Regions from separate parts of the Syntrophomonas sp. UBA1041 genome, predicted to be linked through region 2. Evidence: riboswitches for the same ligand, from Rfam matches in the RefSeq annotation. Region 2 holds a riboswitch; each other region holds the start of a gene.
The links. A riboswitch is a leader RNA that binds a small molecule or an ion and turns the genes downstream of it on or off. The one in region 2 is predicted to bind cyclic di-AMP.
Positions count from the first base shown of each region.

Region 1: it holds a riboswitch for cyclic di-AMP, as region 2 does, so the genes downstream of both, B2633_RS17090 (ABC transporter substrate-binding protein) here and B2633_RS10170 (quaternary amine ABC transporter ATP-binding protein) in region 2, are expected to answer to the same signal.
Region 3: it holds a riboswitch for cyclic di-AMP, as region 2 does, so the genes downstream of both, B2633_RS16055 (KamA family radical SAM protein) here and B2633_RS10170 (quaternary amine ABC transporter ATP-binding protein) in region 2, are expected to answer to the same signal.

Region 1 covers NZ_DCEA01000117.1:1,494-5,685, reverse strand. Annotated here, with positions in the region: gene B2633_RS17105 (endonuclease MutS2) at 1-606, shown strand, start outside; gene B2633_RS17100 (hypothetical protein) at 771-956, shown strand; gene B2633_RS17095 (class I SAM-dependent methyltransferase) at 926-1,027, shown strand; cyclic di-AMP (ydaO/yuaA leader) riboswitch at 1,313-1,458, shown strand; gene B2633_RS17090 (ABC transporter substrate-binding protein) at 1,593-2,654, shown strand; gene B2633_RS17085 (ATP-binding cassette domain-containing protein) at 2,657-3,583, shown strand; gene B2633_RS17080 (ABC transporter permease) at 3,589-4,192, shown strand, end outside.
Region 2 covers NZ_DCEA01000068.1:34,442-38,633, forward strand. Annotated here, with positions in the region: gene B2633_RS10165 (ABC transporter permease) at 1-616, opposite strand, end outside; gene B2633_RS10170 (quaternary amine ABC transporter ATP-binding protein) at 609-1,805, opposite strand; cyclic di-AMP (ydaO/yuaA leader) riboswitch at 1,999-2,133, opposite strand; gene B2633_RS10175 (CDGSH iron-sulfur domain-containing protein) at 2,406-2,612, shown strand; gene B2633_RS10180 (DUF4412 domain-containing protein) at 2,953-3,639, shown strand; gene B2633_RS10185 (phosphoenolpyruvate hydrolase family protein) at 3,701-4,192, opposite strand, start outside.
Region 3 covers NZ_DCEA01000107.1:109,162-113,353, reverse strand. Annotated here, with positions in the region: gene asnS (asparagine--tRNA ligase) at 1-916, opposite strand, end outside; gene B2633_RS16055 (KamA family radical SAM protein) at 1,148-2,389, opposite strand; cyclic di-AMP (ydaO/yuaA leader) riboswitch at 2,499-2,626, opposite strand; gene B2633_RS16050 (response regulator transcription factor) at 2,892-3,587, shown strand; gene B2633_RS16045 (sensor histidine kinase) at 3,559-4,192, shown strand, end outside.

The DNA of each region.
Region 1 (4,192 bases), on a different contig from region 2:
GAGATAAAAGAATATGCGAGCATGAAGCCCGGGTTGGTAAACGCCCGCATGACCTTTGACAAGGAAAGCCTGATGCCGCTCTATCAGCTTGAAATCGGGGAAGCCGGTGAAAGCTGCGCGCTGCATATTGCGGAAAGACTGGGGATGCCCCGGCAAATGCTGCAACGCGCCCACCAGGCCGCCTACGGCAGCAAAACCGATGAGCATCGGTCAGCGGCGCAGCAGAACAACTCAACCCCCAACCGGGCCGCCGCCACACCGCCCAGGATCGTCAAACAAGAGGAGCCGGAGCCTGAAATACAGTCTCACCGCGATAAATTCAACATTGGAGACAGCGTGTTTGTCTATCCGCGCAAGGAAATCGGTATCGTTTACGCTCGTTCCAATGAAAAGGGGGAAATCGGCGTACAGGTGAAAGGCCAAAAAAGGCTGGTCAATCACAAGCGCATTAAGCTCTTTGTGCCCGCCAGTGAGCTTTATCCGGAAGACTATGATTTCTCCATCATATTTGACAGCGTGGCCAACCGCAAAGCCAGACACCTCATGGGAAAACGGCATGTGGAGGGAAATGTGGCAATTACTAAAGAAGGAGACAATGAAAAATGAATATCATCCGCCCGGAAAGCGAAGACGATTATGACGGCGCTAGAAGCTTCTTGCCTGTCAAGATTATTCCCTATATTGGCCTGCCGGTCATTTGAAGAGTGGAAGGAAGTAAAAGAACGTCCACATGCTTCGCTTCCTCAGGCTACAATTAATAGTATGACAAATTGGGGAGGGCATTTAGAATAGCCGAGATATTTGATGCAATCGCCGCCGAGTACGACAAGTGGTATACAGATGAAGTCGGCAGTACTGTTCACGATTTGGAAAGAGAGATGGTTTTAAAGTCCATGGATCGCATCTCGGGGAAACTGTTCTCGACCTGGGCTGCGGCACCGGGATTTATGCTATAGATTTGGCCCTTATGGGTATGCAGGTCACCGGTATGGACATCTCCGCGGAAATGCTGGCCAAAATATTTTGATGGCCTACAGATCCCTGATTATCGGCTTTTTAGCCCGGGCGGCGAAGCTTGCGTCTCAGTTTTGCTTCATTTCTGCCACATTTATCATTTAAACTTGATACAGTCGATTTTCTCACCATATCAATGGCACTGCAGTAGCACAGCTTTTACTGTAGGGGACTTGGTTTCATATTTGTATGTAAAGTCCTATATTCTGAAAGGAGTGATGATCTGACGAAGTAATCGCGTCCGCTTGGTGGTGCCAAGAAAGCATCATCCGCTGATTTATAAGTCATCGAAATTAAAGACTAAAATAGGCCGAAGCCTCGGAGTCGAGACACGGGGGAACCATTTTATGGGGCGAGTTTTCATTAACCCTATATCGGTTGTGGAATAGGGCTAACCCAGGCCCGAGCCCGTCAGCTAACCTCGTAGGCAGATTGGGAATTCAGATGTTAAGCATGCTGCCCCCTGCAGCTGCCCTTTATCATCCTACTTTTCCTTTTCGATTATGCTTCATATGTATATTTCTCCTTTCTTGAGCTCTCTTCCGCTTGCCGTGGCTTCAGGCCGGTAGGAGGTATCCATGAACACAATTAAATCTTTTTCAGGCCAGATTACAGTCAGACTTTTGCTGTTATCACTATTGTTTGCATTTGGATTATTCGCAGTGGGTTGTGGCGGAAGCGGCAGCAACACCGGCGCTGAAGGTCAAAAGGAAAAACTGGTATTGGCCGACGTATCATGGGATAGCGTTAAAGTGCACAACCGCATCGTGGGCTTTATCCTGCAGCATGGTTATGGCTATCCCGAACCGCAGTATACCTTTGGCGAGACCCTGCCTTTGTTGCAGGGTATGAGCAAAGGTGACATTGATATAACCATGGAGATTTGGAAAGACAATTACGAAGAGCCCTGGAATGAAGCGGTTTCCAGCGGAGCAGTGTTGGATCTGGGGCAAAATTTCCCTGACGCTCCCCAGGGTTGGTATGTGCCCACCTATATGATAAAAGGCGACCCTGAGCGTGGCATTAAGGCAGTAGCGCCCGATTTAAAATCGGTCTCTGATCTGCCCCGTTACTGGCATCTCTTCAAAGACGCTGAAGTGCCGACTAAAGGGCGATTCCACACCAGTCCTCCCGGATGGGCAGTAACTCAAACCAATGCAACCAAATTCAAGACCTACGGATTAGATAAGACATTTAACCTTTTCAGCACCGGTTCCGATACCGCCCTGGCCACTTCCATGCTGACCGCCTATGAAAAGGGTCAGCCCTGGGTGGGCTATTACTGGGAACCTACCTGGGTAATGGGCCTGTTGGATATGACCATGCTGGAAGAGCCTGAATATAATGCGGAAGTATACAATGATCCCAATAATATCGGCTGTGCCTTCCCGGCAGCGCAAGTATTAAAGGGGGTTCACTCCAGCCTCAAAGACAGGGCTCCCGAAGTGGTGGAACTGGTTTCCAAATACCAGACCACACTGGCTGAAAACAACGATTTCCTTGGCTATATGCAGGAAAACGACACCGAAGCCGATGAGGCCGCCATCTATTTCTTGAAAAAGTACCCGGAGCGGTGGAAGAGCTGGGTTACCGAGGAAGCTGCCCAGAAGGTGGAACAAGCCCTAAAAGAGGTGAAGTAGCCATGATAAAAAACTACGATCATAATACCCTTCTGGAAGTAAATAATTTATGGAAAGTGTTCGGCAAACAGGCCGCGGATCTTGACCTGGAAGATGCACAGGCCGTTGAGCAGCTGCAAAATAACGGTGCTGTGGCAGCAGTACGCAATATATCATTTAAAGTGAAGCAGGGTGAGGTTTTTGTCATCATGGGACTGTCGGGCAGCGGTAAATCCACCCTGATCCGCTGCATTCCCCGCCTGGTAGAACCCACCCGGGGGGAAATCAAGGTCAATGGCCGCAATGTCTTACAGTTGGGCAAGAAAGAGCTCATCGATTTTCGCCGCCATGAAACGGCTATGGTGTTTCAGCATTATGGTTTGCTGCCTCATCGCAATGTCCTTGACAATGTGGCTTTTGGTTTGAAATTGTGCGGGGTAGCACCCCGTGAAAGAGAAGATCTGGCCAGGCAGGCCATCGCCCAGGTGGGGCTTACCGGTTGGGAAAATTATTATCCGGCGCAGCTTTCGGGCGGTATGCGGCAGAGGGTCGGCATCGCCAGGGCGCTGGTTCAAGACAGCGGTCTGCTCTTGATGGATGAGCCTTTCAGCGGCCTGGACCCCTTAATCCGCCGGGAGATGCAGGATACTCTTATCAATCTGCAAAAGCAGCTCAACCGCACCATCGTGTTCGTGACCCATGACCTGAGCGAAGCCGTTCGCCTGGGGGACACCATGGCGGTGATGAGGAACGGGGAATTTTTGCAGCAAGGCACTCCGGCGGAAGTGATGAGCAATCCCGCTGACGAATACGTGGAGCGTTTTGTTCAAGATGCCAATTCGCTTCTGCCGGGCAGCAGCAATCAGGTGTTTCCCAGGCATAAACGCGCCGTCAAGCAGCCCCGGTCCGGTGTGGCAGCGGTTCCCGTGCCTGTACCCACTGGGAGGTGAAAACAATGTTTCCTGAATCATGGCAATATAATTTAGCACCCTACATTGACAGTTCGGTAAAATGGATGGTGAAATCCTGGGGACCTTTCTTTGACGCTGTATCCGCCCTGGTGTTGAGCATGCTGCTTGAAATCGAACACATTCTGAAATGGGTCCCCTGGTGGGGGTGGATTATAATAGTCACAGCGATCTCCTGGCGCCTCACCAGAAGCTTCTACAAAACTCTCTTGCCCGGAGTACTCATTTTTAGCATCGGCATGTTCGGGCTGTGGGAAGTGGCTATGGAGACACTGGGCATTGTTGTGGTGGCGGTATTGATTTCATTGCTGGTCGGCATCCCCGTGGGCATTGCCATGTCAAGCTCTGAACGCTTCAACGGCTTAATAACCCCGGTGCTGGATGCCATGCAGACTATGCCCAGCCTGGTCTATCTTATTCCAGCTCTGATGTTGTTCGGGTTGGGCAAAGTACCTGCGGTCTTCGCCACGGTGATCTATGCTTTGCCTCCGGTTGTGAGGCTTACCAACCTGGGCATTCGCCAGGTGTCCAATGACATACAGGAAGCCGCCCTGGTGTTTGGCGCCTCGCCATGGCAAATGCTCAAAGAGG
Region 2 (4,192 bases):
TGGCCAGGGGGAGCTCGATCTTGAACAACATCTGAAAAAAGGTGGAACCAAAAGATCTCCCGAGTTCAATTAATTCTTCCGGTACCTGCCTCAGTCCAAGATCGGTTAGCCTAATTACCGGTGGCATGGCAAAGATGATAGTAGTTAGAACCCCCGGAACGACGCCCAACCCAAAAAAGGGAATAGCAGGCAATAAATAAACAAACGCCGGTAATGTCTGCATGAAATCCAAAACCGGCGCAATGATTCGATGAGCAGTAAGGTTTTTTGCCGAAAGAATGCCTAGTGGGATCCCCACCACAGCACACAACAAGACAGCTGCTATTACCATGGATAAGGTTTCCATGGTAACCTCCCACAGTTTTACATTGTAGATAAAAAACAAACCGATTACAGAAAAAATAGCCATTTTTCTACCCGCAAGCCACCAGGCCAGGAGTGCGATTACGATGATGAACAATTCCGGAGGAATACTGATCAGAAGCTGCTGCAGCCCTTTGATCAAGCTTTCCATTTGATCGGAGAAAGCTTGGGTGGAGGCGCCCCAATGCCCCTGTAAATAATTGATTAGATCGTCAGTCCATCGGGCCAGTGGCAATCTCGGAATGCTATTCATGACTACCCCTCCTTTCACCGGCCAGGCCTGCGATCACCGATCCTCGCACCAATACGCCTTTCAATCTGCCTTGGTCATCAACAACCGCTAACGGCACCTTGGTATAGGCCAGGGTGTCCAAAAGGTCGGACAGCATAGTATCCGGTGCGGCAGTTGGCACTTCGGGGTTGATAATGCCGTCTAATTCCCTGATACCCGCTTCGACCAGAGCCGAGGCATCCTCAGCCTGCACATACCCCTGCAGGTGCCCGGCCCGGTCCGTAACAAATATAGTAGATAAGCCATGTTTTTCCATAAAGGTTAAGGCAGTTAGAGGGCCGTCTTTGGGATGAGCCACGGCACGGGGCTTGACCATCACAGCTGAAGCCGTCAAAGCCCGAGAACGATTGACGTTTTCCACAAAACGAGCTACATAATCACTGGCTGGTGAGAGCAGGATTTCTTCCGGACTTCCTATTTGCACGATCCGGGCGTCCTTCATCAAGGCGATGCGATCGCCTACTTTTAACGCTTCGTCCAGATCATGAGTGACAAACAATATGGTTTTTTGCAACTTCTGCTGAATAGCTAAGAGTTCATCTTGCATATCCTGCCTTATCAAAGGATCCAGTGCACTGAAAGGTTCATCCATGAGCAGTATATCGGGATCGGTTGCCAAAGCTCGGGCGATGCCCACCCGCTGCTGCATACCTCCGCTGAGATTTCCCGGATAAGAATCTTCCCAGCCTTTCAGACCGACCAGTTCTAAGGCCTGGAATGCTTTTTCATAACGTATGGGGCGCGGCTCGCCCTGCACTTCCAGGCCGTAAGCGATATTGTCTAAAATATTTCGATGCGGCAGCAAAGCGAAACGCTGAAAAACCATGGCTATCTTTTCCTGGCGCAGCACTTCCAAGCGGCGCGAAGACACTTTGTTCACGTCTTCTCCATCTATCACAATTTCGCCATCTGTTGCCTTGATGAGGCGGTTTATGCAGCGCAGCAAGGTTGACTTGCCACTGCCGGACAGCCCCATAATCACGAAACATTCTCCCTGCTCTACAGAAAAAGTGGCCTCTCTGACCCCGACTACCTGTTTGGTATTTTCGCGTATTTCCTGGTTGTCGCAGCCATTTCGCAGCATCTGCAGCGCTTTTTCAACATTATTTCCATAGATTTTGGTCAGATTGCGGACCTCTATTTTACCCACTGTTATCCCTCCCTTCATTCTGTCCGAATTTAAGGGTGCACTAAATTAACCCGTATGCAAAGGCATACCGGACTTGTCAATTAGTGGGTGATGACCATTCGATCCTGATAGATTAAAGAAGTAAATCAGGAAAAAGGGAAAGTCCTTCAAGTGATAAGTACGCAGGATTATTAAGAAGGAATAGAATTCCCCATTCTCCCCCTTTGAACGCTTACGAGGTTAGCTGACGGATTCGGGCTGTGGGCGGCCCTACCAGTTAACTGGATTCACCCCATATTTGGATCCCCCGCTTCCAGCCGGGTCTGCTGGAATTAAGCTTGAGAATGGCCGATTATGTTCGATTTTGTTAGAGTTTACATGATTATTATATTAAATATAACTTATTTCCAGCTAGTTGGACAAATAGCTCCAACATGGATAAGCCAGTTGTATCGGCCTTCTCATCAGCTGATATTGATTTGAGGCTATTTTTTGGCCTTTTTGGCCCTTATAAGGCCTTTAATGCCCATATTTAGAGCGCCGCCTTTGATCGCAGTCCCATGTATGCGGCAAGGCCGCTATGGAAATGATACAAATAGCAAAATTGCAGGAGGTCATATAATGGCAGACACTCGTATACAAATACTCGCCCAGGGTCCGATTATTATTGCCGGCCATGCCGATTTAATCGATGACCATGGCAACACCATACCCCGCCAGGAACCGGTGGCCTTATGCCGGTGCGGCCAATCCCAAGCCATGCCCTTTTGTGATGGCATTGAAAAAGGGCACATGAAAACCTGCGCCCGCGCTAAGGATATCCTCTAATATTTAACCGGGGACACCAAGACATTTTCTTATAAAAAGACTTGCTGTCTCCGGTTCATTCATGTCTTTACGCTATACTTCCCATTAATTCAGCATTAACCTCTTCATATCAGTACCCGGTCCTGAAGATAGCCATATCTGGCTGTTAATGCTTTAAAAACAGTGAAACAGCAGATCGAAAGCCGGGTTCTTCAAGAATAGCTCCGGCCCCCAGGTGCCGGTGCAGATTCAATTATGGACAGGGCTATTTTCGCGTTCAAATTGGGTTTGACAGCATACCTGATAATTGTTACCCTGCATACAGATGAGGAAAATTTATGAAAAGAAAGGGGCAAGTAGATTGAAAAGATGGATTGTAGCTTTATTGGTTTTGACCCTGATGCTCGGCAGCTTGGCAGGCTGCTCCAGTAAGAAAGAGGATCCCGGAACACCGACCGCCTCAACGACACCCCCGGCCCAGCAGACCGGCGACAACCGCTTGAAAGACATCATGGAAACGGCTCTTCAGGCCAAACAAATGTCATTTGAAATGGTGATGACTATGAGCGGTCAGGGAAGTTCCTTGAACACTCAGGGCAAGATGTATATCAGCGGTGAAAAACTCAGAATGGAGATGGAGGCTATGGGCATGAAGATGATCACTATCACTAATGCCCAGGGGGAAATGTACTTATATAATCCTGACCAAAAGACCGCGATGAAAATGACCACTCTCCAGGACTCCGCCGAGCTCCCCAATGAGTGGGTGAACGAGTCTGGCGATACTTCTAATCTGAAAGTGGTCGGTGAAGAAAACAAAGATGGTTATGATTGTCTGGTGGTTACTTCCACGGAGGGTAGCGACACCGCTAAGATGTGGCTGCGCAAGGATATCGGTATGCCGGTAAGAATAGAGCAAACCACCACCGAGGGTCCGGTTGTGATCGAGTATAAGAATTATCAGATTGGCCCTCAAGCAGAGAGCCTTTTTGAAATTCCCGCAGGGACAACCATTACCACTATGCCCAATATGCCCACCGGCAACTGAACCATAGCATTGCAGGACCAGGGGGACGGTTGCTCAGCACCGCTTCCCCCTTTCCCTAAACTTATGCCCTTTTGATTGACATGTTTTTGTATTTCCTGGTGATTTCTATCACTGCGTTTTCAGTGGGCATCCGTTCCCCGCTGGAGCCGGAAGCATAACCATCGGCGTCAGTACTGGCGATAGAGTACTGTGCGGTATCTACATCTGCAAATGGCCCGCCGTGAGTCAATACGAAAACCCTGGGGTTTATAGAACGGGCCGCCCGGCACATTTTTTGCACTTCCGCGGTGGCGGTCTCAATATTCATTACCCCCTTGGCTCCGGTCAGCCCCCCGCCGGTTACACCTACGATGGCTCCGATTACGTCTGCACCTGCCTCAGCCATGATCCGGGCTTCCGCTTCATTAAAAGCCCAGGCCACAGTGAACACATCCATTCTGCGCGCGGTTTTGATCAGCTCTTCTTCGCGGGAAAAGCCGATCCCCGCATCTTCCAATTGCCTGGCAAACTGCTCTCCATAAAGCCCTGCAAACGGTTCATTGGTAATGCCGGA
Region 3 (4,192 bases), on a different contig from region 2:
ACTGCTGGTTTAATAGTCCCAAAAGCCGCTCCTCCAGCTCCTTATCAACGAATTGATAGCAGAACTGCATCTCGTCAGGAGCATTCTCCAGTATGAAGCCGATGACATATTTCACCATGGCTTCAGCCAGGCGCATATCATCGCTCAGATCGGCGAAGGCCATCTCCGGCTCGATCATCCAGAACTCAGCGGCATGTCTGGCGGTGTTGGAGTTCTCAGCCCGGAAGGTGGGGCCGAAAGTATAAACATCGTGAAAGGCCAGGGCGAAAGCCTCGGCTTCTAACTGCCCGCTGACGGTGAGGCTGGTTTTGCGGGCGAAGAAATCCTGACTGAAATCCACCTCCCCGGATTCAGTGAGCGGCGGTTTTGAAGCCGGCAGTGTGCTTACCCTGAACATCTCTCCGGCGCCTTCAGCATCACTGGCGGTTATGATGGGGGTGTGTACGTAGACAAAACCGCGTTTCTGGAAAAACTCGTGAATGGCATATGCGGCCAGGGAGCGGATACGGAAAACCGCCGCAAACAGGTTGGTACGGGGTCGCAGGTGAGCCATCTCGCGCAGGAACTCCCGGGTGTGGCGTTTGGGCTGTATGGGATAGTCCTCGGGGGCATCGCCTTCCAGAACCACTTCATGGGCCTTTATTTCGAAAGGCTGTTTGGCCTGTGGAGTCAACACCATGATTCCACGGGCGGTAACCGCGCAGCCGGCCCGAATTCGGGCCACGGCATCAAAATTGGCCGAAGCGTCCTTTTCGTAAACCACCTGAACGGTATTGAAATGGGTGCCGTCATGCAGGGCGATAAAGCCAAAGTTCTTTTGACTGCGGTTGCTGCGCACCCATCCGCTGACCTCCACTTCCTGACCGGCCAGCCTCTCGGTCTCCCGCATCAGCTGTCTGATGATCACTTTCTCCATGGCATTAACCCCCTGTATCAATATAGACTGGAATGACATTTCCATTTATCCTTTATTATGACTTATCTCCTGGATTTTAAAACCCCCAAAAGGCAGACGCGGTAACGGCCCGGGCAAAATGACCGGCAGGGTCTGCCTCACAATACCAAACCCTCATAATGCCGCAGTTAGAGCAGGGAAACGGCCTGCGCTAAGCTGCGCAGGCCGTTTTCAGCTTATTAATCAGCTGTTTCAGGCTTTTTTGTTGGAGATCTCTACGATATTGCCTTCCCAGGTCATCAATACCGCTTTGTCAGCGTCCATATGCATGATGTGGTTGGGCATAAGCGGGATTTTGCCCAGGCCGCCCGGGGCGTTGACTATATAGGTAGGCACCGCCATACCGGAGGTATGCCCGCGCAGTGAGGCAATGATGTCCATGCCCTCCTGGATGGTGGTCTGAAAATGCCTGGTGCCCTTGACGTCTTTGGCATGGAAGATGTAATAAGGTCTAACCCGGATCTTAAGCAATTTATGGTTTAGCCTGCGCATAATATAGGGTCTGTCATTGATGCCGCGCAACAGTACGGCCTGGTTGCCCAGAATAGCCCCGGCCTCGGCCAATCGGTCGCAGGCCTGTTTGGATTCCGGGGTGATTTCCAGAGGGTGATTGAACTGAGTATTAATATAAATAGGCGGATACTTACGGATAATATCACAGAGTTCCGGAGTAATGCGCTGCGGCAGAGTAACCGGAGTTCTGGTTCCGATACGGATGATTTCCACATGAGGCAGATGATAGAGTTTGTTCAACAGCATATCAAGCATGCGGTCGCTCAGCAAGAGGGCATCCCCGCCGGTAATAAGCACATCTCTGACCTCTCTGTTTTGGGCCACATATTCAACCGCTCTGGCGATGTCTTCCCTGCAGGCATGCAGATCATGTTCCCCGATATTGCGCCTTCTCTGGCAATGACGGCAGTACATGGCACACTGGTTGGTGACATTGATGATCAGCCGGTCGGGGTATCTGCGGGTAACGCATGGCGCTGGTGAAGTCAAGGCTTCATTCATGGGATCCAGGCTGCCCCCGGGCAGGAGTTCGCGGAGATCGGGAACGGCCTGGCGATAAATCGGGCTGTTTTCATAATCTTCGTCCACCAGGCTGAGGTAGTAAGGAGAAATGGCCCAGCGGTAGACCTGGCTGACCCGGTCGATTCTCCTCATCTCCAGTTGGGTCAGGCCCAGAATTTGTCCCAGTATCCTGCTGTCCCGGATACGGTGCTTGAGCTGCCATTTCCAATTAGACCAATCCTGATCAGTTCCTCCGATCACAGCCTGGATCTGTAATCTGCGCCTGGCAATCCCGGCTTGTATGGTTTTTTCATCTGGTAATTGACTTAGAAATTGCTGGTAAGGCTGGGCATCGTCACTTAGTTGGCGGCTTCTTAATAAGGACTGATGACGGTTGTTGATATCCCCTGTTTCTCTCATGCTGGCACTCCTTTCTTCAGGGTTTTGGCAGGAATGGTCACATTAGAAAAGGGCCGAGACTTAAAACGACCAAAGGAAGGCCTTTGGTCAGAAGAAGAGTATTAACCTCGGGTTCCCTTTCAGCGCTTACGAGGTTAGCTGTCGGGTTCGGGGAAAGGGTCCCCTACCGATGACGGATTCACCCCAAATGATGGTTCCCCCGTTCTCCTGTTCCAGGAAATTCAGCGCAGGCTTTTGCTCATTTGTTTGCGCCTATAGACTTGATTCCTCCCTCAGCCCTAACCCTAGGGCATTTGTTTCGCCATGTCCCAACGATGTATATATATATTATATACTATATATTAAACTTAAAATGTGGCAAAATTCCGGCAGCGGTTATATAAATCATCTGCTGCTCATTTCTGCAGAAATCGACATGCTTAATATATTTTTGCCACATTAATAGGATATGCTTTAATAAATGGCTTGCTACATCAACCGTCGGTTTTTTAGGGAGCGTACCATGCAAACTATATTTATAGTTGATGATGAAGAGAATATCCGCCTGCTCATCAGCAAATACCTGCAAAACGAAGGCTATCAGGTGGAGTCCTTCAACAGCATAGAAGAGCTGCGCAAGCGATTGGATTCAGGCTATCCTGACATGTTCATCCTGGATATCATGCTGCCCGGCCAGGACGGTCTGGAGTTCTGCAAGGAGATTCGCCAGCACAGCAGAGCCCCGGTTATCTTTATTTCGGCTCGCCGGCAGGCTCTGGACCGCATTATCGGCCTGGAGATCGGCGGCGACGACTATCTCCCCAAGCCATTCAGCCCGCGCGAACTGATGGCCCGGGTGCGTTCCGTCTTGCGCCGCACCCTGCCTCACCAGCAGCCATCCGGCTGCAGTGAGTGCGGTAATATGAAGCTGTTCCCCGTGGACCGGCTGATACTGGTGAACGGTAAAACCCTGAAGGTTACTACCAGGGAGTTCGATTTGATAGCCTTATTAATGCAGCATCCCCAGCGCACCTTTAACCGTCAGGAACTGCTGAACCGGGTGTGGGGCTATGACTATATGGGCAGTGAACGGGCGGTAGATGATACGGTCAAACGGCTGCGCAAGAAATTGAGGGCCAGCGGTTCCGATACTACTATCAAAACCATTTGGGGTTACGGGTATAGATTAGATGGGCAGATTAAAAAGCATTTCGAGTAGGATTGTAATCAGTTATCTATTGGTGGTTTTAATAACTTTTACCATGACCACTATGGCATTTTATCCGATCCTTTTCGGAGTATTGGAAAACCGGGCCCAGATAGGCTTGGAAAGACAGGCCTGGGAGATCGCCTTTATCGTTGAAAGCCGGCAATCCGGGGCGCTTTCCCATGAGGCCGATCTTCCTACAACCATACTCCTTTTAGGCCGTTCCGTAGAAAGCAATTACATGCTGGTCGGCCCTGACAACAGGATCACCTTCAGCAGCCACCCCGAGGATTTTCAGGTTGGACAGCAGTTATCGGACCTGCCCCATCCTTTGCGCGACCGGGAAACCGTTGATAAGACCAGTGCCAATATTTACCGTACCGAACAATACCTGTCAGTCGAGACCCCCATCGGGATCAATCCTGAAATCAACGGCACGGTGATAACTTTTGTGGCCCTGCAGAGCCTGCGCAACATGTATCTGAACACGCTTTACCTGGTGTTCGGCAACCTATTCATCGCCTTGGTCAGCGCCCTGGTGATCGCCTATTTTCTGATCGGCTATATCGCAAGGCCTTTAAAAAACCTGGAACTTTACGCTGAGGCCATGGGTAACC